3 regions of the Bacillus sp. MC1252 genome follow, and region 1 is predicted to be linked to each of the others. Evidence: riboswitches for the same ligand, from Rfam matches in the RefSeq annotation. Region 1 holds a riboswitch; each other region holds the start of a gene.
The links. Region 1 has a riboswitch for S-adenosylmethionine ahead of ACYH0L_RS07425 (DUF2292 domain-containing protein). Riboswitches for the same ligand answer to the same signal wherever they lie in the genome.
Positions count from the first base shown of each region.

Region 2: it holds a riboswitch for S-adenosylmethionine, as region 1 does, so the genes downstream of both, metK (methionine adenosyltransferase) here and ACYH0L_RS07425 (DUF2292 domain-containing protein) in region 1, are expected to answer to the same signal.
Region 3: it holds a riboswitch for S-adenosylmethionine, as region 1 does, so the genes downstream of both, ACYH0L_RS15110 (methionine ABC transporter ATP-binding protein) here and ACYH0L_RS07425 (DUF2292 domain-containing protein) in region 1, are expected to answer to the same signal.

Region 1 covers NZ_CM166369.1:1,471,499-1,479,196, forward strand. The annotation lists gene carB (carbamoyl-phosphate synthase (glutamine-hydrolyzing) large subunit) at 1-13, shown strand, start outside; gene ACYH0L_RS07405 (dihydroorotate dehydrogenase electron transfer subunit) at 10-786, shown strand; gene ACYH0L_RS07410 (dihydroorotate dehydrogenase) at 780-1,712, shown strand; gene pyrF (orotidine-5'-phosphate decarboxylase) at 1,684-2,388, shown strand; gene pyrE (orotate phosphoribosyltransferase) at 2,396-3,034, shown strand; SAM riboswitch class I at 3,172-3,274, shown strand; gene ACYH0L_RS07425 (DUF2292 domain-containing protein) at 3,390-3,494, shown strand; gene ACYH0L_RS07430 (phosphoadenylyl-sulfate reductase) at 3,540-4,241, shown strand; gene ACYH0L_RS07435 (inorganic phosphate transporter) at 4,255-5,319, shown strand; gene sat (sulfate adenylyltransferase) at 5,377-6,513, shown strand; gene cysC (adenylyl-sulfate kinase) at 6,527-7,120, shown strand; gene cobA (uroporphyrinogen-III C-methyltransferase) at 7,149-7,698, shown strand, end outside.
Region 2 covers NZ_CM166369.1:2,696,652-2,704,349, forward strand. The annotation lists gene ACYH0L_RS13805 (alpha/beta hydrolase) at 1-147, opposite strand, end outside; gene ACYH0L_RS13810 (gamma carbonic anhydrase) at 193-708, shown strand; gene asnB (asparagine synthase (glutamine-hydrolyzing)) at 851-2,749, opposite strand; gene metK (methionine adenosyltransferase) at 2,897-4,099, opposite strand; SAM riboswitch class I at 4,293-4,427, opposite strand; gene pckA (phosphoenolpyruvate carboxykinase (ATP)) at 4,655-6,241, shown strand; gene ACYH0L_RS13830 (DUF2584 domain-containing protein) at 6,280-6,522, opposite strand; gene ACYH0L_RS13835 (alpha/beta hydrolase family protein) at 6,561-7,355, opposite strand; gene ACYH0L_RS13840 (phytoene desaturase family protein) at 7,382-7,698, opposite strand, start outside.
Region 3 covers NZ_CM166369.1:2,916,449-2,924,146, reverse strand. The annotation lists gene ACYH0L_RS15155 (3-hydroxyacyl-CoA dehydrogenase/enoyl-CoA hydratase family protein) at 1-313, shown strand, start outside; gene ACYH0L_RS15150 (acetyl-CoA C-acetyltransferase) at 326-1,501, shown strand; gene ACYH0L_RS15145 (acyl-CoA dehydrogenase family protein) at 1,516-3,297, shown strand; gene ACYH0L_RS15140 (arsenate reductase family protein) at 3,409-3,765, shown strand; gene gcvH (glycine cleavage system protein GcvH) at 3,832-4,215, shown strand; gene ACYH0L_RS15130 (YusG family protein) at 4,260-4,496, shown strand; gene ACYH0L_RS15125 (toprim domain-containing protein) at 4,628-4,972, shown strand; gene ACYH0L_RS15120 (thioredoxin family protein) at 4,985-5,287, shown strand; gene ACYH0L_RS15115 (SCP2 sterol-binding domain-containing protein) at 5,408-5,749, shown strand; SAM riboswitch class I at 5,852-5,960, shown strand; gene ACYH0L_RS15110 (methionine ABC transporter ATP-binding protein) at 6,116-7,141, shown strand; gene ACYH0L_RS15105 (methionine ABC transporter permease) at 7,134-7,698, shown strand, end outside.

The sequences.
Region 1 (7,698 bases):
AGTAACGATATGAAAAAAGCATACTTGACGGTCGTCTCAAACCGAGAGATCGCTGATCATATTTACGAAATGACATTAAAAGGTGACCTTGTGGACTCATTTCAAACGGCTGGACAGTTCCTTCATATAAAGGTCAGTGAATCCATGACACCGCTGCTGAGAAGACCGATCAGTATTGCCAACATTCATGCCGAGCAAAAAGAAGCAACCATCATTTACCGCGCAGAAGGAGAGGGCACAAAGCTCCTCTCCCAAAAGCGGGCGGGAGAATCAGTCGATGTATTAGGGCCGCTTGGGAACGGTTATGACCCTTCAGTTGTCCAGCCTGGGCAGACGGCATTACTAGTCGGTGGAGGAATTGGAGTACCGCCTCTATATGAGCTTTCCAAGCGTTTAACGAAAAAAGGCGTTATCGTGAAGCATGTCCTCGGCTTTCAATCGAAAAAGGATGTATTTTACGAGGAGAAATTTCAAGCACTTGGCGATACTTATATCGCGACCGTTGATGGAACATACGGCTCAAAAGGTTTTGTGACAGGTGTGATCGAAGAAAATGATTTGAGCTTTGATGTGCTGCTTTCCTGCGGACCGACACCTATGCTAAAAGCACTGAAAGACACGTATCCTGATAAGCCTGTCTACATTTCAATGGAAGAACGAATGGGCTGCGGAATCGGTGCGTGCTTTGCTTGTGTCTGTCATACCGATCAGCACGAAAAACCTTACGTCAAAGTCTGTCTTGATGGACCTGTATTTAAAGCAGAGGAGGTGGCATTGTCATGCTAAACGTGGAGTTACCCGGCTTATCTTTAAAGAACCCGATTATACCTGCATCAGGCTGCTTTGGATTCGGAAGAGAATTTGCTTCATTATATGATTTATCCATGCTGGGCGGCATCATGATCAAAGCCACTACCCTTGAAGCGAGATTTGGCAACCCGACACCGAGGGTGGCCGAGACTGGAGCCGGTATGCTGAATGCGATCGGCCTTCAAAATCCAGGTCTAAAAGGCGTGCTCGAAAATGAATTGCCTTGGCTTGAGCAGTTTGATACCCCCATTATTGCAAACGTTGCTGGCTCACAGGTCGATGATTATGTCGAAGTAGCAAAACAAATCAGCCAAGCAAAGAATGTCCATGCCCTTGAACTAAATATTTCTTGTCCGAATGTCAAAACAGGCGGGATCGCATTTGGTACAGACCCAAACATGGCGGCGTCGTTGACAAAAGCGGTCAAGGAAGTCTCCTCCGTTCCTGTCTATGTGAAACTGTCTCCTAATGTGGCGAATATTGTTGAGATTGCTAAAGCGATTGAATCTGCTGGAGCGGATGGGCTTACCATGATTAATACCTTAATTGGCATGCGTTTAAATTTAAAAACTGGGAAGCCCATCCTTGCCAATAAAACAGGCGGATTATCAGGTCCAGCTATAAAACCTGTCGCTGTTCGAATGGTGCATGAGGTCAGTCAGGCGGTTTCTATTCCGATTATTGGGATGGGCGGGGTGCAAAGTGCTGAAGATGTACTTGAATTTTTACTAGCAGGTGCAAGTGCAGTAGCTGTTGGCACAGCCAATTTTGTGAACCCTTTTATTTGCCCAGAAATCATTGACGAGCTGCCAAATGTGTTAGCGGCTTATGGTTATTCATCTGTAGAGGAATGTATCGGAAGGAGCTGGAAACATGAAGCACTTGCCCATCATCGCGCTTGATTTCCCATCAGGGCAGGAGGCACTTGCCTTTTTAGAACCCTTTGAAGGAGCACCATTATTTGTGAAGGTTGGTATGGAGCTGTTTTACCAAGAAGGTCCAGCCATCCTTGACGCGCTGAAAGAAAAAGATTGCCGCATATTTCTTGATCTGAAATTACATGACATTCCAACAACGGTGCAAAAAGCGATGAACCGGCTTGCTGCACTTGGCGTTGATTTAGTCAATGTACATGCAGCTGGCGGGAAACGAATGATGCAGGCTGCGGTAGAGGGACTTGAAAGCGGGACGCCTGCTGGACAAAGCCGCCCGGGCATTATTGCTGTGACTCAGCTGACAAGTACGTCAGAAGACATGATGAACAAAGAATTACTCATTGATCGTCCATTGCAAGAGACTGTGCTGCATTACGGACAATTGGCATATGAAAGTGGACTCGACGGTGTTGTTTGCTCTGTTCATGAATCTAAAGCCCTTCATGAGCACATCTCACCTTCCTTTCTCACTGTGACACCAGGGATTCGCTTGCCGAATGATCAAACCGATGACCAAAAGCGTGTCGCGACACCTGCCTTTGCAAAAGAGCAAGGTGCTTCACAAATTGTTGTCGGAAGATCCATCACGAAAGCTGAAAGTCCAATAGAAGCCTATCATCAAATTTTGAAAGAGTGGGAGTGACTGCCGGATGAAAACGAAAATCGCTAAACATCTACTACAAATCAAAGCTGTCTCATTAAAACCAGACACACCGTTTACGTGGGCAAGCGGCATCAAATCACCGATTTACTGTGATAACCGCCTGACTTTGTCGTACCCGGAAGTGAGACACGACATCGCTGAAGGTCTAAAAGATTTGATTCTCACTCATTTTGAGGGAGCGGAGGTTGTCGCTGGCACTGCAACAGCGGGCATTCCGCATGCCGCATTAGCTGCAGACCGCCTGAACGTGCCGATGTGTTATGTCAGAAGTAAGCCAAAAGCACACGGAAAAGGGAATCAGATTGAAGGAGCCGTATCGCCTGGTCAAAAAGTTGTTGTCGTAGAAGACCTCATTTCAACTGGTGGGAGCGTGCTTGAAGTGGTCTCGGCTCTTCAAGACGAAGGCTGTGACGTACTCGGAGTTGCTGCAATTTTCACATACGGCCTGCCAAAAGCAGCTGCTGCTTTTCAAGAGAAAAACATTCCATATGTCACACTAACAGACTATGACACGCTGACAGACGTGGCTCTTGAGCTAAAAGCGATCGAACCTTCTGCTATGAATAAACTAAAACGCTGGAGACAAGATCCTACCTCTGAATCTTGGATGGAAGAAACGGTTTAAAAGCTGTGCCACTCGCACAGCTTTTTCATTTGGTTAAAAATAGTAAAATAGACTCAAATTTAAATAAAAACTAATCCTATCAATAAAGTCGGGTTGACTTTTGTTTGAATTGTGTTAATATTTAATACAAATTAAAACTCTTATCCAGAGAGGTGGAGGGACTGGCCCGATGAAACCCGGCAACCTGCGATTCGTAAGGTGCCACTTCCTGCAAAATGATTCTATTTTGAAAGATAAGGAAATCGTGAGCTTCCTCATCTTTCTTTCGGACTGAAAGAAAGTTTTTTTATTTTAACGTGAGGAGGAAGAGGAGATGGAAGTGAAACAAAACCAGGATGAGGGCTTAGTGAAGCACATGCAAGAACTGATTGGGGATATAAAATTCGGTTCGATTACGTTGATTGTTCAGGACGGTCAAGTGATTCAAGTAGAAAAAAACGAAAAAATTAGGTTGAAGTAGTGCGCAGATTAGCAATATGAGCGGTACTCCGGAAGGGGAGAAACAATGTTAACTTACGAAAATTGGCAAGAGCCGTCCATTACATTTCAAGAGGACGATTTGTATAAAGGGGCCCTATCCGTGCTGAAATGGGCGTACGGTCATTATGGTGATCAGCTCGTTTATGCATGCAGTTTTGGCATTGAGGGCATTGTCCTGATTGATCTTATTGCGAAAGTAAAAAAGGATGCGAGAATTGTCTTTTTAGATACAGGTCTGCATTTTAAGGAAACGTACGATACAATTGATGCGGTAAAGGAAAGATACCCCGGTTTAGACATCGTACTGAAAACACCTGAGCTGACAGTTGAACAGCAAAACGAGCAGCATGGTGAAAAATTATGGGAAACAAATCCTCAAAGCTGCTGCCATATGCGCAAGGTCATTCCTTTGCAAGAGACACTATCTGGCTATCCGGCATGGCTTTCTGGCTTAAGAAGAGAGCAGTCACCAAAACGAGCAGGTACGAACTTTTTAAATCAGGATGAAAAGTTCAAATCAGTGAAAGTATGTCCGCTCATTCACTGGACGTGGAAGGACATATGGAGATATGCATCTAGAGAGGATCTTACTTATAATCCGCTGCATGACCAGGGATACCCAAGTATCGGCTGTGCACCGTGTACACAGCCAGCATTTACTGCGGATGATTTGCGTTCTGGCAGATGGTCAGGTACAGCAAAGACAGAGTGCGGATTACATGAGTAAGGGAGCATAATGTATGGAAATCGCCGCAATTTTATTTAGTTTATTCTTTGCTTTAAACATAGGCGCAAGCGGAGCAGCCGCTTCTATGGGCATTGCGTATGGATCAGGTGCAATTAAAAAGCCCATCTATGCACTCAGCGTTTGTGCAGTCGGAGTTTTAGCAGGTTCAGTGATTGGCGGCGGTGAGGTCGTCAAAACGATTAGCTCTGGTATTATGCCAGAATCTGTGATTACAATTGAAATTGTTTGTATCATCATTGGTTCTGCCGCATTATCACTCTTCATAGCGAATCTGATGGCCATCCCTTTATCAACAAGTGAGGTCACAGTAGGGGCTGTGGTCGGTGTTGCAGTCGCGTATAAAGTGTTATATGTGAAATCTATTTTAGTCATTGTGGCCTTTTGGATCATCATTCCACTTGTCGCCTTTGTTTTCACCTTTACTGTAGTCAAAATCATCAGAATGTTCCCTAAACGCACATTATCTAAAAAAAGCACTGCGATTTTATCAGTCTTGCTCATGATCAGTGGATTTCTAGAGGCGTTTTCAGCCGGTATGAACAATGTTGCCAATGCAGTCGGCCCGCTTGTGGCCTCAAGCGTCTTGTCCGTTGGGCAAGGAACACTTTACGGCGGAATCTTCGTCGCACTTGGTGCCCTGTTGCTTGGCAGAAGAGTGCTAGAAACAAACGGAAAGAAAATCACCCGCTATCAAACGGGTGAAGGGATTTTGTTATCGAGTACCGGCGCTGGACTTGTCATCGTCAGCTCTATTTTTGGGCTGCCAGTTCCACTTACTCAAATCACCTCCTCGTCCATTATCGGACTTGGGATGGCAAAGGGTGGACCTAACATTTTTCATAAACATATCGTGAAAAAGATGCTGAAGGTCTGGGTTGTGTCACCCTTTTTATCACTCAGCCTATCGTATCTGCTGGTGAGCCTTTTCCTAAAAGGAGATTATTACTCTATTTTTATCATGATGAGTGTACTGCTTGCCTCACTCGGTGCGCTGAGTCTGATGAAGGCAGTCAAAAATGAAAGCAGCTCTATTCATGAGCAGGGCGGCGGGATTTAACTATAAATCCGACTATTAACATCTAATAAATATGAACATTGAGAGGAAGATGGACAAATGAGTTTAACACCACATGGTGGCGTATTAATGAATCGAGTAAATGAAGAATATGATCTCAGCACGGCTGCGAAGGAAATTGAACTAGATGCGATTTCCTTTGCAGACCTTGAACTCATTGCAATTGGCGGGTATAGTCCAATTGAAGGATTTTTAACAAAAGCTGATTATGAAGCAGTTGTCAGCAGTATGCGGCTAGCAAGTGGTGTCGTTTGGTCTCTTCCGATTACGCTGCCAGTCACAAAGGAAAAGGCAGCCGAGATCAACCAAGGTGATATTGTGCGTCTATCGTACAATGGAACAGTATACGGGATCATTGAAGTAGAGGATCAATACACACCAGATAAGGAAAAAGAAGCTGTAAATGTGTATAAAACAGATGACCGCAATCATCCAGGCGTGAAAAAATTATTTGAACGCGGTGACACGTATATTGGCGGTAAAATTACACTGACGAAACGAAGCGAAAAACCATTTCCTCAATTTACGTATGAGCCAGAAGAAACAAGAAAACATTTTAAAGAAAATGGATGGAAAACAATTGTTGGGTTCCAAACGAGAAACCCCGTCCACCGTGCCCATGAATATATTCAAAAGACAGCACTAGAAACAGTCGATGGTTTGTTTTTAAATCCGCTTGTTGGTGAAACAAAATCTGATGATATCCCAGCAGATGTGAGAATGAAAAGCTATCAAGTGTTATTGAACGGTTATTATCCAAAAGATCGCGTCTTTTTAGGTGTTTTTCCTGCTGCAATGCGTTATGCTGGACCAAAGGAAGCGATATTTCATGCGCTTGTTCGTAAAAATTATGGCTGCACACATTTTATTGTCGGAAGAGATCATGCAGGTGTTGGTGATTATTACGGCACATACGAGGCGCAGGAGCTATTTGATCAATTTACAAGCGAAGAGATTGGCATTACTCCGTTAAAATTTGAACACAGCTTCTACTGCAATACATGTGAAGCGATGGCAACACCAAAAACATGTCCGCACGATAAAAGTGAGCATGTCATTCTTTCAGGTACAAAGGTTCGAACGATGCTGAGAAACGGTGAATTACCACCAAGCACGTTCAGCCGAAAAGAAGTTATTGAAACATTAATCGAAGGATTAAAAACGACGGTATCTTAAAGGAGCGTATGACATGAGCAACGAACATATCGTATGGCATGATTCATCTATTACAAAAAAAGAATATCAACAGAAAAACAATCATACAAGCGGCATCATCTGGCTCACTGGTCTAAGTGGTTCAGGCAAATCGACGCTCGCAAATGCAGCGGCTAGAGAGCTGTTTGAACAAGGCTACCAAGTCACAGTCCTTGATGGCGATAACGTACGACATGGACTCAATAAAGATTTAGGGTTTTCAGATGATGACAGAAAAGAAAACATCCGGCGCATCGGAGAAGTGGCGAAATTATTTGTTGAGCAAGGGACCATTGTCATCACAGCTTTTATTTCTCCATTTCAAGAAGATCGCCAAATTGTTAGACAGTTAGTCGATGATGGGGAATTTCACGAAGTGTTTGTGAAATGTGATCTGAACGTGTGTGAAGAGCGTGATCCAAAGGGGTTATATAAAAAAGCCAGAAACGGCGAAATTCCATTTTTCACTGGAATTGATTCACCATATGAAGAGCCAGCTGCACCTGAGCTCGTATTAGATACAGGTGAATGGTCTCGCGAGGAGTCCAAACAGCGCCTCGTTGATTATGTAAAGGGAAGAGCGAAATAATCGGCTGATGGCAGGGGGAGAAAGCACGATGGGGAAAGTATACATTGTTGGTGCCGGACCGGGTGATCCAGACTTAATTACATTGAAGGCCCATAAGGCAATACAGCAGGCAGATGTCATTTTATATGATCGTCTCGTCAATCAAGAGATTCTCGCCCACGCCAAACCGGAGGCGGAATTGATCTATTGCGGCAAGCTGCCAAATCATCATACGATGAGACAGGAAGCCATCAATGAAGCGCTTGTGACTCATGCAAAGAAAGGGAACGTTGTCGTTCGTCTAAAAGGCGGCGATCCCTTTGTATTTGGCCGCGGCGGTGAAGAAATTGAATGCTTAGCTGAGCACGGGATTCCGTATGAGGTCGTCCCTGGGATTACCTCTGGTATTGCAGCGGCTGCTTATGCGGGCATTCCAGTGACGCACCGTGAATTCAGCTCAAATGTCGCTTTTGTCACAGGACATTATCAAAAGGATGAACATTTTGAAGAAAAGTGGGAGGCGCTGGCAACGGGAATTGATACCCTTGTCATATACATGGGCGTCAAAAACGTAGAAAGAGTGCAGCGGCTTCTTTTGA
Region 2 (7,698 bases), 1.2 Mb from region 1:
CCCTTGCCCAGGCAGGTCACCCATGATGACGTGATAGCCTGAAGTTCGCCACATTTCGATCAGCCATTTATACCGGCCATGATATTCACTAGCACCATGTACAATCACAATTGTACCAACTGGTCTTTCAGCATGCCAAGTCCACAAAGTAAACACCTCACAAATGTTGTATTAAGAAAGGAAGTCGAAAAAGTGATTTATCCATATCATCAGTTTACACCTGAGATTCATGAATCGGTCTTTGTTGCAGATAACGCCACCATTACTGGCGATGTCACGATTGGAGAATATTCGAGCGTTTGGTTCCAAACCGTCATCAGAGGCGATGTCGCTCCAGTGAGAATTGGAAAAAACGTCAACATTCAAGACTTATCCTGCCTGCATCAAAGTCCTGGAAAAACACTTCTTATTGAAGATGGTGCTACCATTGGACACCAAGTCACGTTACATAGCTCAATCATTCGAAAAAATGCCCTCATTGGCATGGGGTCCATCATTCTCGATGGTGCGGAAATTGGCGAAGGTGCCTTTATCGGTGCAGGAAGTCTTGTCCCTCAAGGAAAGGTCATCCCAAAAGGATCACTCGCTTTTGGCCGTCCAGCCAAAGTGGTTCGACTGTTAACAGATGAAGATATCCAAGACATGGACCGGATCCGCAGAGAATATGTAGAAAAAGGACAATACTATCGTTCCCTTTTATCCCGTTAACATCATACGTGTATCTTCACTTTATCATGTTTTTTTCAGGATATTAAGCAATAACTATGAACCGCTTGTTATTTTACCCTTTTCCACTACTTTCTATCATGACAAAAAAGGTTTTCAGCACAAAGCTGAAAACCTTTTTTCATTAACTAAAGATGACTTCTTTTGGTTGGTGATTCAACTGCTCTGGATCAATACTGCGCTCCACATAAATGCTGTGCCAGATCATAAAGATCAGGACTGTCCAAATCTTACGGCTATGATCTGCTTTACCAGCACAATGTTCATTTAATAAATCAAGAACATATTGCTTGTTAATGTATTCGTCTGTTTGACTGTTTTTAATGATATCTTTCGCCCAAGCGTTCATCTCATTTTTCAGCCAATGACGAATTGGCACAGGGAAACCTAGCTTTTTGCGGTTTAACACATGGTCAGGCACAATGCCTTCTGCTGCTTTACGCAATAAGTATTTCGTTGTGCCATCTTTTGTTTTCAGCTCTTCTGGAATTTTAGAAGCCGCTTCAAATACGACCTTGTCAAGGAATGGAACACGAAGCTCAAGAGAGTTCGCCATTGTCATCTTATCTGCTTTAAGCAAGATGTCTCCGCGCATCCACGTATGAATATCAACATATTGCATTTTATTAATATCACTGTAGCCTGCACTTTCCTCGAAGTATGTTTTCGTCACGTCACGATACGTGATGTTCGGATCATACTGCTTTAAGAGGTTTTTCTTCACTGGCTCTTCAAAGATTTTCGCATTGCCGATATAGCGTTCCTCTAACGGCGTACAGCCGCGAACGATAAAGCTTTTCCCTTTCATTCCTTCTGGCATTAAACGTGCCAGACGAAGAAGAAGCTTTTTCAACATAGATGGAACAGATTCAAATGGCTTTAGAGAAAGAGGCTCGCGGTAAATATTATATCCACCGAACAGCTCGTCCGCTCCCTCACCAGAAAGAACAACTGTGACTTGTTTCTTCGCTTCTTTTGCGACGAAATAAAGTGGAATCGCCGCCGGATCAGCTAAAGGATCATCTAAATGCCAAACAATCTTCGGAAGCTCGTTCATATATTCCTCAGGGGAAATGACGGCACTAAAGTTTTGTAAGCCTAGCTTATCAGCTGTTTCCTTTGCCACATCCACTTCACTAAAACCATCCTGCTCGAAGCCAACAGAGAACGTCTTCAGCTCAGGGTGAAATTCCTTTGCAACAGACACGATGAAAGAAGAATCAATACCGCCAGAAAGGAATGAACCAACAGGCACATCACTTCTCATGTGAACTTTCACAGAATCATAGATTGCATCGCGCACTTCTTCTATTAATTTCTGTTCTTGTGTTTGTTCAGGCTTGAATTGAACCTTCCAGTAAGTCTTAAATTCTATCTCCTTGCCCGGGCGAAGTGTAAACTGATGACCCGGCTCCACCTTGTGCACCTTTTGATCAAGTGTATTTGGCTCAGGAACGAATTGGAAAGACATGTATTGCTGCAGAGAGGTCTCATCAAATAAAATGTTCTCATTTACAGCCATTAAGCTTTTGCGTTCAGAAGCAAAGTACACTTGCTCATCCATTTGTGTAAAATAAAGCGGTTTGATGCCAAAAGGATCTCTTGCGCCATATAATAACTGCGCTTCTTTATCCCAAATTAAAAAGGCAAACATGCCGCGAAGCTTTGAAGCTGCTTCTTCTTTATAGTGACGATATGTGGCAAGAAGTACTTCCGTATCAGAATCTGTGCTGAACGTATAGCCCTTTTTCACAAGCTCTTCCTTCAGCTCCACATAGTTATAAATTTCTCCGTTGAAAATAATCCAATATTTCTCATCTTCATAAGAAAGCGGCTGCTTTCCATGTTCAACATCTATAATACTTAAACGTCTAAATCCAAATCCTACATGCTCATCATGGAAGTACCCCTCATCATCCGGACCACGATGAACGATGAGACGATTCATTTGTTTAATTAACTCTTCCTGCTCAGTAGTTTCGGACAATGGACGGTGATTAAATACACCAACAAACCCACACATATTATTGCCTCCACGTTATGTTATTTCTAAAAGTAGACCTATAATTAGACAGTATTTTGTCCGATTTCGTTTCACATTTTTACGCTTTTTATAGAATTTTTTTTAATCAAAAGGAAAACCGCTTAAAATAAGCGGTTTTATATGTTGTTATTGTCCTAATGCTTCCTTGCGAAGCGTGTCGGCTTTATCCGTTTTTTCCCATGGGAGATCTAAATCGTGACGGCCAAAATGTCCGTATGCAGCTGTTTGTTTATAGATCGGACGACGCAGATCGAGCATTTTAATAATGCCAGCCGGACGTAGATCAAAGTTCGCACGAACCACTTCAATTAATTTTTCTTCAGAAGCTTTTCCTGTTCCGAATGTATCAATTGAAATCGATACAGGCTGTGCAACACCAATTGCATAAGCAAGTTGCACTTCACAAGAATCTGCAAGGCCAGCTGCTACGATGTTTTTCGCTACGTAACGAGCAGCATATGCCGCAGAACGGTCAACCTTTGTTGCGTCCTTACCAGAGAAAGCACCGCCGCCATGACGAGCGTAGCCGCCATACGTATCAACGATGATTTTACGTCCAGTTAAACCAGCATCCCCTTGAGGTCCACCGATGACAAAACGGCCTGTTGGGTTAATAAAGTATTTTGTCTCTTCATCAATCAGTTCACTTGGAACCACAGGGTGGATGACATGCTCTTTTAAATCGCTTTGAATTTGTTCAAGCGTCACTTCTGGTGCATGCTGCGTGGAAATAACCACTGTGTCAATACGAACTGGTTTGTTTTGTTCATCATATTCAACTGTTACTTGTGTTTTTCCATCTGGGCGAAGGTATGCAAGTGTTTGATCCTTGCGTACTTCTGTTAAACGACGAGATAATTTATGCGCTAGTGAAATCGGCAGCGGCATCAGCTCTTCTGTTTCGTTGTTTGCAAAACCAAACATAAGCCCTTGGTCACCTGCACCAATCGCATCAATTTCTTCTTCAGTCATTGTTCCTTCACGTGCTTCAAGCGCTTTGTCTACACCTTGCGCAATATCAGCAGACTGTTCATCAATTGATGTTAGCACAGCACATGTTTCCGCATCAAAACCATATTTCGCACGTGTGTAGCCAATTTCCTTAATCGTGTCACGTACCGTCTTTGGAATATCGACATAAGTAGACGTTGTAATCTCACCGCTTACTAATACGAGACCGGTTGTTACAGAGGTCTCACAGGCAACACGTGCATTTGGATCTTTCTTTAAAATTTCATCCAAAATGCTGTCTGAAATTTGATCACAGATTTTATCCGGATGTCCTTCTGTCACTGATTCTGAAGTAAATAAACGACGATTTTGACTCATAATGGCTATTTCCTCCTGTACAAGGCCACATCATCCCAAGATGAGGCCTCCAATATGATACGGAACTCGTTCCCTCTTATATGAAAACGTTTATATTAGAGATGTTATTGGCAATTTGTTCATATGATATCCCAAAAATAAAAAAACCATTTCCTTCATTTCGAGGAAAGGGTCTGAGATCGCATGCCTTTCACTCTTATCGCTCAAGGTGTTCTTGTACCTTGCATCAGGTTAGCACCTTGGTTTCTCAGCATGTTCATGCCTTTTTCATAAGAAACCGGTTGCTGGGCTTCATCGGGCCTGTCCCTCCACCAACTCGGGATAAGAGTATCCGTTCAATAAGATATCTTATCTTAAACCCTTGCGTCATGTCAATGCTTCATAGGAATTATCTCTCCTCTTTTTTTACCTCACAATTAGCATCACCAAAAAGCATATTTTCATAGCAGAAATGAAAAAACACACACAAAAATATTTAAATAGTATAGACTATTATTATCAATGTGTTATACTAATCGAAACAAACAAATTCAACGGTAAAGGAAGGGTTTTTTTATGAACTCAGTGGATTTAAAAGAAGATTTGCAGTCATTGCTCTCATTAGAAAATACGCACCAAAATTTATCTGTTCCGAAACTTGTTGAAAAGATTTTGGCACGTAATGAAGGCGTTTTAACATCAACAGGAGCTGTCCGCGCCACAACTGGTGCTTACACTGGACGTTCGCCTAAAGATAAATTTATCGTCAAAGAAGAAAGCTCTGAGCATAAAATCGATTGGGGTCATGTAAACCAGCCGATCTCTAAAGACGCATTTGATCGTTTATATACAAAGGTTGTCTCATACTTAAAAGAACGTGATGAACTATTTGTCTTTGAAGGGTTTGCCGGCGCTGACGAAAGATACCGTATGCCGATTACAGTTGTAAACGAATTTGCATGGCACAATCTCTTTGCAAAGCAGCTATTCATCAGACCTGACGGGTCAACGCCATCATCTAACGAAAAACCTTTCACCATCTTATCTGCACCTCACTTTAAAGCAGATCCTGAAACAGATGGAACAAACTCTGAAACATTCATTATCGTTTCTTTTGAAAAACGGACGATTCTCATTGGTGGAACAGAGTATGCAGGAGAGATGAAGAAATCGATTTTCTCTGTCATGAACTACCTGCTGCCTGAGCAAGATATTTTATCGATGCACTGCTCAGCAAACGTTGGTCAAGAAGGCGATGTCGCATTATTCTTCGGCCTTTCAGGGACTGGGAAAACGACGCTTTCTGCAAGCGCAAGCCGCAAGCTGATCGGAGACGATGAACACGGATGGTCTGGCACAGGTGTCTTCAATATCGAGGGCGGATGCTATGCGAAATGTGTGAACTTAAGTGAAGAAAAAGAACCACAAATCTACAAAGCCATCAGCTTCGGATCAGTGCTAGAAAATGTTGTGCTTGATGAAGAAACTCGTGAAGCGGATTATGATGATACATTCTTTACTGAAAATACACGGGCTGCTTACCCAATCGAAATGATTGATAACATCGTGAAACCAAGTATCGCAGGTCATCCATCTGCTATTGTCTTCTTAACAGCTGATGCATTTGGCGTTTTACCTCCAATCAGCCGTTTAACAAAAGAACAGGCGATGTACCATTTCTTGAGCGGTTACACAAGTAAATTAGCAGGAACTGAGCGCGGTGTAACGTCACCAGAAACAACATTCTCTACTTGCTTCGGTTCACCATTCTTGCCACTTCCAGCTCACGTCTATGCTGAAATGCTTGGCAAAAAAATTGATGAGCACGGTGCAAAAGTATTCCTTGTGAATACAGGCTGGACTGGCGGCGGCTATGGTACGGGCAAACGAATGAATCTTGCTCATACAAGAGCAATGGTGCAAGCAGCGATCGAAGGTGACCTTGACAATGCCGAAATGATTACTGACGACATCTTTGGATTACACATTCCACTTCATATTCCAGGTGTACCAGATGAAGTACTTCAACCTGCTAAAACGTGGGAAGACCAAAATGCTTATCAAGAAAAAGCACACTTCCTTGCCAATGAATTTAAAAAGAACTTCAGAAAATTCAGCCATGCGGCAAGTGACATTGAAGCAAAAGGCGGACCACTCGTATAAAAAGACGAAAGCTGAGGGAATATACCCTTCAGCTTTTTTTAGTTCGTTGAATGCAATGACACAAGGCGGTAAGTCACCTTCGTAACATTGTCTGTCAGTTCCAGCTTTTCAACATGTGCTGTCCCTGTTTTTTCTCCGTCTTTCGTTTTGCGCACCTCAAGCGGAATATTTAATGGATAAATGCGGTACCCTTCCTTCATGAGCTCAAACACATTTTCTTCAATTCTTGTCTCATTTCCTTTTGTGACAATCATTGTATTAAATTCAACAGGCATTCCCATAATGAAAATCCCCCTACTTTCTATATTCGTTATCCCGTTTATTTTACCACATTTCCGCTTTTTCGGCTGTGCATCCATGTCGTCAGCCTTCTGACAATCTCTCGATTATGCTGAGGCGGGAAATAATGATTGTAGCCGTGAAAATACCATGTTTCCACAGACTTCCCGTGCTTGCGAAGCGCTTCTTCTAATAAATACGCATGCTCAATGGATACATTCTGATCCTGCTCTCCATGGATGATTAAAACAGGCGCTTCCATTTGATCCACAACATTCAAAGGTGTTCTGTCCTCATATGCCTCAGGTACCTTATGCGGCGGACCGCCAATCACGCGCTTCATCATTCTTCTCATATCGACACGCTCTTCATAGGTGAGCTTCATATCACTTACACCTCCCCATGTTACAAAGGAAGCAGCCTCCTGTTTCATTTCAACAGCAGTCCAAATGCCCATAATACCGCCGCGCGAAAAACCAAAGATATGAATACGATCCCGCTTTACCTTTTTGTGATGCTTCAACAGCTGAAATGCAGCGAATGCATCTTTCCGATCCTCTCCGGCAAAATCCTCGTTTCCTTCTCCTCCTTGATTCCCTCGGTAAAAGGGAGCAAAGACAACAAAGCCTTGTGCTGCAAATTGCACGATTCGGCCAGGTCTCACCATCCCCACATTTTTAATGCCGCCTCGTAAATACAAAAAGCCCTCATAGAGACCTTCTCCGGCCGGTTCAGCGAGCAGCCCCTTTATCCGAAGTCCATCTGCCTCGTAGGTCACTGTATATAAATGAATATGCGGATGGGGCGATGGGAATCTTCTTTTTTCCACAATCACTTGATTTCTCTCCTTTTCATCCGGTATTACGTCAATTGCTTGATGATCGCTTCTGCAACAAGCTGGCCTGATTTTGTCACCATCGGGGTGCCGCCGCCCGGATGACTTGTCCCTCCAACAAACCAAAGCCCTTCAATGTCCTTTGACTGATTATTGATACGGAAGAACGCCTGCTTGAACGAGTTTGAAGACATGCCATAAATGGCTCCATGATATGCCCCCGTTTTCTGCTGCAAATCAAGCGGGGTTTGAACCGCTTCATATTCGACAAGCTGATCAATATCAAAGAGACCCTTTTCCTTTAATTTGGTTTTCATATGCTGACGATACGTCTCCTTTAGCA
Region 3 (7,698 bases), 1.4 Mb from region 1:
TTCTCTTGATGAAGCGGGTTATCGTGCGCCGCTTAAGCAAAAGGTGCCCGTTATGGGGGAAACAGGATACGCAGCGATGGTGCTGGCTGCTGAAAATATGAGATTGTCTGGATACATTTCAGACCATGACATGACCATTGCGAAAAAACTAGCCCATGTCATTTCTGGCGGCAAATTGTCATTTGGTACAGAGGTGGATGAACAATACTTATTAGAGCTTGAAAGGGAAGCCTTTTTAAGTCTTGTAGGAGAAGCGAAATCACAGGCACGCATGCAGCACATGCTCGTTAAAGGAAAACCTTTACGTAACTAGGGGGGAGTCAAAATGAGAGAAGCAGTGATTGTAGCTGGCGCAAGAACACCAGTAGGGAAAGCCAAAAAAGGATCATTAAAACATGTCAGACCTGATGATATGGGCGCATTGTGTGTAAAAGAAACGCTAAAGCGTGCCGGTGATTACGACGGACAGATCGATGATTTGATTATCGGATGTGCGACGCCAGAAGCAGAGCAAGGGTTAAATGTGGCCCGGAATATTGGGGCATTAGCTGGGCTGCCTTATACCGTACCTGCCATCACCATTAACCGCTACTGTTCGTCTGGTCTTCAGTCTATCGCTTACGCTGGTGAACGGATTATGCTGGGGCAGGCAGAAACCATTTTAGCCGGAGGCGTCGAATCGATGTCGCAGGTCCCAATGATGGGTCACTCCATTCGTCCAAACGCTCTTTTGGCAGAGCAAGCGCCTGAATACTATATGAGTATGGGGCATACAGCGGAGCAAGTGGCGCAAAAGTATCAGGTCACACGGCAAGATCAAGATGCTTTTGCGGTGAGAAGCCATCAAAAGGCAGCAAAGGCATTGCAGGAGGGGAAATTTTCAGATGAAATTGTTCCCGTTGATGTGACAGAAAGACGGGTAGGAGAGCAGTATCAATTAGAAGAACATCCATTTACGTTCTCACAGGATGAAGGTGTGAGAGCGGGCACTACAGAGGAGATTCTCTCAACCTTACGACCTGCTTTCTCAACAAAAGGAACGGTGACCGCAGGAAACTCCTCACAAACAAGTGATGGCGCGGCGTGTGTGATGATGATGGATCGCGCGAAAGCATCCTCTCTTTCACTTCAGCCACTTGCTAAGTTTAGAGCGTTTGCTGTTGGCGGTGTACCGCCTGAGGTGATGGGAATTGGTCCGGTTGAAGCGATTCCGCGTGCGCTAAAAATCGCTGGGCTTGAGCTGAAGGACATTGGGCTGTTTGAATTAAACGAAGCGTTTGCGTCTCAGGCCATTCAAGTCATTCGTCATTTAGGGATCGATGAAGAGAAGGTGAATGTCAATGGCGGGGCAATTGCGCTAGGACATCCGCTCGGCTGTACAGGAACGAAACTAACGCTGTCACTCATTCATGAAATGAAACGACGAAACGAGCAATTTGGCATTGTGACGATGTGCATCGGTGGGGGCATGGGAGCAGCGGGCATTTTTGAATTGATCTAAAGGGGGAGAACAGGATGAAAGCAATGGAAGATGTGAAAAAGGGTGGCAGTTTTTTAATTGATGAGACGAATTATGAGCATATCTTTACGCCAGAGGATTTCTCTGATGAACATCAAATGATCGGGAAAACAACAGAGGATTACATTTTACAAGATGTTGTCCCGCATATAGATCAAATTGAAAATCATGAATTCGAGCATTCTGTCAGGCTTCTAAAAAAGGCTGGAGAGCTTGGACTGCTTGGAGCGGACGTTCCTGAGGAATTTGGCGGACTCGGGTTAGATAAAATCAGTTCAGCCATCATTACTGAAAAATTCGCCAGAGCAGGTAGCTTCTCACTTTCCTATGGTGCTCATGTTGGCATTGGTTCTCTGCCGATCGTGCTGTTCGGAAATCAAACGCAAAAGGAAACGTACCTGCCAGGACTCGCCTCTGGAGAAACCATTGCGGCGTACGCACTAACGGAGCCAGGTTCAGGCTCTGACGCACTTGGGGCAAAAACAACCGCGGTCCTGAATGAAGCTGGAACACATTATGTCCTCAATGGGGAAAAGCAGTGGATCACGAACTCCGCATTTGCAGATGTCTTTGTTGTGTATGCGAAGATTGACGGTGAACACTTCTCTGCTTTTATCGTAGAAAAGGATTTTCCAGGTGTCAAAACTGGGCCTGAAGAGAAAAAGATGGGCATTAAAGGATCATCGACGAGAACGTTAATTCTAGAAGATGCCGAAGTGCCAAAAGAGAATTTACTTGGTGAAGCAGGCAGAGGCCATGTCATTGCCTTTAACATTTTGAATATCGGACGCTATAAGCTGGCAGTCGGCACAATCGGTGCGTCAAAACGGGTCATTCAATTATCAGCAGAATATGCGAACCAGCGTAAGCAGTTCAAAACACCGATTTCTCAATTTAGCTTAATTGGTGAAAAAGCAGCTAACATGTCAGCAAAGCTCTATGCCATGGAAAGTGCTGTTTACCGCACAGTGGGGCTATTTGAACAGCGGATGGGTCTATTAAGTGAAGAAGAGCAAAAGGACGGGAAACAAATTGCGCAATCCATTGCAGAATATGCAATTGAATGCTCTCTTTGTAAAGTGCTTGGCTCTGAAACACTCGATTACATTGTGGATGAAGGTGTGCAGATTCATGGCGGATATGGTTTCATGCAAGAATACGAAGTCGAAAGAGCCTATCGTGACTCACGAATTAACCGTATTTTTGAAGGAACGAACGAAATTAACCGTTTACTTGTACCAGGCACATTCTTGAAGAAAGCGATGAAAGGGGAGCTTCCTCTTCTTCAAAAAGCGCAAACCTTGCAGGAAGAGCTGATGATGATGATGCCGGAAGAACCAGGTGATCAGCCGCTCGATCAAGAAAAATATTTGCTCGTCCATGCGAAAAAGATCGCCTTGATGGTGGCAGGCATGGCAGCGATGAAATATGGGAAAGCATTAGACAAAGAGCAAGAAATCCTTGTGAACATAGCAGATATCGTCAATGAACTGTTTGCTGCTGAATCGGCGATCCTGCGTACAGAAAAAGCCATCGCTGCATCAGGCCCAGAAAAGAACGCTCAAAAGCTCGCCTACACACAAATTTTCACGCAGGAAGCCTTTTTAAAGATTGAAGCCCACGCAAAAGAATCATTGATCGCGATGGAAGAAGGAGATTCACTCCGTATGAGTCTGTCAGCCCTTCGTAAACTGACAAGATTCACGCCGATCAATGTCATTGCTAAAAAGCGTGAGGTGGCGAAACGAATCTTTGAAGCAGAGAAATATATCGTGTAAAAACGGTTCGAAAGGTGTGGAGTGTACTCCGCACCTTTTTGTAAGCATACATTTAGGTTTTTAAAATATTTTGTGATAAAATGTTGTCACAATTTGCAGGAGGTGAAAATGGTGGCTTTAGATTTTTACGAATACCCATCTTGCGGTACATGCCGAAAAGCAAAAAAGTGGCTGGAAGAACACAATAAAGACATCAACAGCATACATATCGTCGAAGAGACGCCTGATAAAGAAACCCTAAAAGCACTTTACGAAAAGAGCGGTTTAGAGCTGAAGAAATTCTTTAATACAAGCGGACAGAAATACCGAGAGCTGCAGCTGAAAGATCAACTTCCTGCAATGTCAGAGGACGAGCAGCTCGAATTACTTGCGTCTAACGGAATGCTGATTAAGCGTCCAATTACAACAGACGGCAAACGAGTGACAGTTGGATTTAATGAAGATACATTTAAAAGCGTCTGGAAATGATGTAACTTTCATTCAGATTGTGGTATCTTCAATATAGAAGGAAAGAAAAGACTGGAGGGGTATTGAATGAGCACACCAAAAGATTTACGTTATTCAGAAGAACATGAATGGGTCAAAGTAGAAGGAGATAAGGTGCGTATCGGTATTACGCATTTTGCTCAATCTGAGCTAGGCGATATCGTGTTCGTTGAGCTTCCTGAAGTAGGAGACAAAATCACAGCGGACGAGCCTTTCGGAAGTGTAGAATCAGTCAAAACTGTTTCTGAACTTTACGCACCGATCAACGGCACAATCGTTGAAGTAAACGATGAGCTGGATGACAGCCCAGAGTTCGTCAACGACTCTCCATACGAAAAAGCATGGATGATTGTTGTAGAGCCAGCTGATGCGTCTGAAATCGAGAACTTAATGACAGCTGAGCAATACGAAGAAATGACAAAAGAAGACTAATTCATGTGAAATTGGACACTCTACCTTTATGGGGGGTGTCCAATTTGTCTTTTCAAAAAGAACAGGTGGATATAACAGAGCATGTCACTGGGCGATTCAAAGAAAGCGGCATGGTGCTTTATCATCAAAATGAAGAGATTGGCACGATGATTAGTGAAAATCAATATGAGTTAAAATCGGGTTATTCCTATGATCAAAATCGTTTTTATCGTCTGTCTGATACATTGACCCACGGGGCAGAACAATATGTAGACTGTGACGATGAAAATGGCTGGTGCTAATCACAGTTAAGGCTGCAGTGAGCATAAGCTGCAGTCTTTTTGATGATCAAGTGCCTAATCTTTACAACCTGAATGAAAGATTGTAATCTAAGGAAGAAGTGAATCAACGTCAAAAGGGCCGGGTGATCGTGATGAACGTCGAGATAGAAAAGGTCATCATTGTAGAAGGTAAATCAGACAAACAAAAGCTAAAAGAAGTTATTAGTGAACCTGTTACCATCATTTGCACCAATGGTACGATCAGTACATCGAAGCTGGATCAGCTCGTGGACGATTTATTCGGAAAAGACGTTTACATATTAGCAGACAGTGACGATGCTGGCGACAAACTGCGGAAGCAATTTCGAAAAGAATTCCCTGAAGCACTTCATCTGTTTGTCGACAGAACGTACCGAGAAGTGGCCGCTTCACCGTCAGCCCACATTGCATCTATCCTATTAGCTGCAAACATTGATGTTCATTCCAAATATTTATGAGGGTGGACGTATATGAAAGAGATTGAAGAGCATGAATTGAAGGAGATAGAGGACGATTTATTTCTTTTGTACTTATATACACCGTTTTGCGGAACATGCCAGTTGGCAAAGAAAATGCTGACAGTCGTAGATGCCATGCAGCCGGATGTTCCATTTTACGAGAACAATTTAAACTACTCACCAGGCTTTGCGAAAGCATTTGAAATCGAAAGTGTACCTTGCTTTCTACTGTTTAAAAAAGGTGAGATTGTGCAAAAAGGCTACGCCTTTCACTCAGTTCCATATCTTCATGAAATGATTGAAACCGCTAAATAAAGCGGTTTTTTGTCATATTTCAAGCAATTCATTTGAAAATTTGTCGAGCTATTTATAAAGGACAAGCCGATGTTTGTAGAGAAATGTTATGTATAACCAAATGACAGGGAGGTTATACATGTGGAAAAAGTGAAAACCCATGGAAACGCTGGGCAGCGATTATTGTTAAAGCCGCTGCTCTCCTCATCATCCTTGAAGATTACATTTGAGGCGGAAACTGACTCTTGTACATTGATTGTGGATGAACGTGGTGAAGTGAAGAAACTGCCTGCAATTGAGTTATCGGATCTCATCTTCTATGGTGAGAGGAAAGAAATTCTACAATTATTAGATGGAGACATGTCCTTGCAGCAGCTTATCAGCAGGGGACAAGTCAAAGTCAAAGGCTCATTCCGCGCGCTTCTCAGACTAGAGGCTGTGCTTTGGCTGACGAACGGTTTTTTTCGGAAAATGATAACGTAGTCGTTTACTTGGAAATTAGCGATTTACAGCGTTGACATATCTCGGGTAGCATGATATTCTACGTTAGTAAAAACATGAACATCACATAAAACAACATATTTTCTCTTATTAAGAGAGGTGGAGGGACGTGCCCTATGAAACCCGGCAACCGTCAGCATAGCTGAAATTGGTGCCAATTCACTCAAAGCCGCAACGCTTTGAAAGATGAGAGAAAGGCGTATTTGAAATAAAAGGCCTTTCTGCTTGCGTTGCAGTTAGGTCTTTTTTACTGACTTGGCAGCAGGCTAGAGTCATGACAGCACGAAGAATAAATGAACGTATGTGATGGCAATCTATAGATTCAGCAAGAAAGCAGGTGAGCAGACTGTGATCCATTTACAGAATGTATCAAAAACGTACTACTCAAAAAGCGGAAATGTTGACGCAGTGAAAGACGTCAACTTGGATATTGATAAAGGTGAAATATTCGGAATTATCGGGTATAGCGGCGCGGGCAAAAGCTCTCTTATTCGCCTATTAAACGGTCTGGAGCTGCCAACAGAAGGAATTGTTGAAGTGGCAGGCAATCGGATCAATGAAGTATCGAATGCGAAACTTCGTAAAGCAAGACAGGAAATCAGCATGATCTTTCAGCACTTTAACCTACTTTGGTCAAGAACAGTAAGACAAAATATTATGTTCCCGCTCGAAATTGCAGGTGTTCCGACGTCAAAACGGAGAGCCCGTGCAAATGAACTAATTAAATTGGTCGGTTTAGAAGGGAAAGAAAATGCTTATCCTTCTCAGCTAAGCGGTGGACAAAAGCAGCGTGTGGGAATTGCGAGAGCATTAGCCAATGATCCAAAGGTTCTTCTATGTGACGAAGCTACATCTGCACTTGATCCGCAAACAACAGATTCCATCCTTGATCTTTTGGCCGATATCAATAAACGATTAGGGCTGACAATTGTGCTCATCACACACGAAATGCACGTCATTCGCAAAATCTGTCATCGTGTGGCAGTGATGGAGAATGGACGCATTGTCGAAGAAGGCGAAGTATTACGTGTCTTCAGACAACCGAAGGAAGAAATGACGAAGCGATTTGTGAAACAGCTTGCTGAACCAGAGGAAGCGAAAGAAACAATCGAACACGTCTTAGAGCGAGTAAAAGAGGGTCAGGTGGTACGGTTGTCCTTTATCGGCGATTCTGCCGAGCAGCCGCTGATCACTGAAATCGTTCGATCTTTTGAGGTCGATGTGAACATCCTTCAAGGAAAGATTTCTCAAACGCAGGAAGGCGCGTTTGGAACACTCTTTATCCATATTAATGGAGAAGAGACCGAGGTTGAAAAAGCCATCGCCTATATCCAAAGCAAACAGGTTGAAATTGAGGTGATGACACATGTTTGAGAAATGGTTTCCGAACGTTGATCTAGATGTCATTTGGAATGCAACGGGTGAAACGGTGTACATGACACTCATTTCACTAGCATTTGCTTTTATTATTGGTATCATCCTTGGACTATTGCTCTTTCTGACTAGTAAAGGCGGTCTTTGGGAAAATAAACCGATTAACACCGTTATTGGGGCAGTCGTCAACATTTTCAGATCGATTCCTTTTATCATTTTAATCATTCTTTTATTAGGGTTTACAAAACTAATAATGGGCACTATTTTAGGTCCAAATGCAGCGCTGCCTGCGCTTGTCATTGGGTCAGCTCCTTTCTATGCACGTCTTGTCGAAATTGCACTGCGAGAAGTAGACAAAGGAGTCATTGAAGCAGCACGATCTATGGGAGCTAAAACGTCTACGATTATTTTTAAAGTATTGCTGCCAGAATCACTGCCAGCCCTTATTTCAGGCATTACCGTAACAGCGATTGCTCTAATTGGCTCTACTGCGATCGCAGGTGCAATTGGAGCAGGTGGACTTGGTGACCTTGCCTATGTGGAAGGATACCAATCTG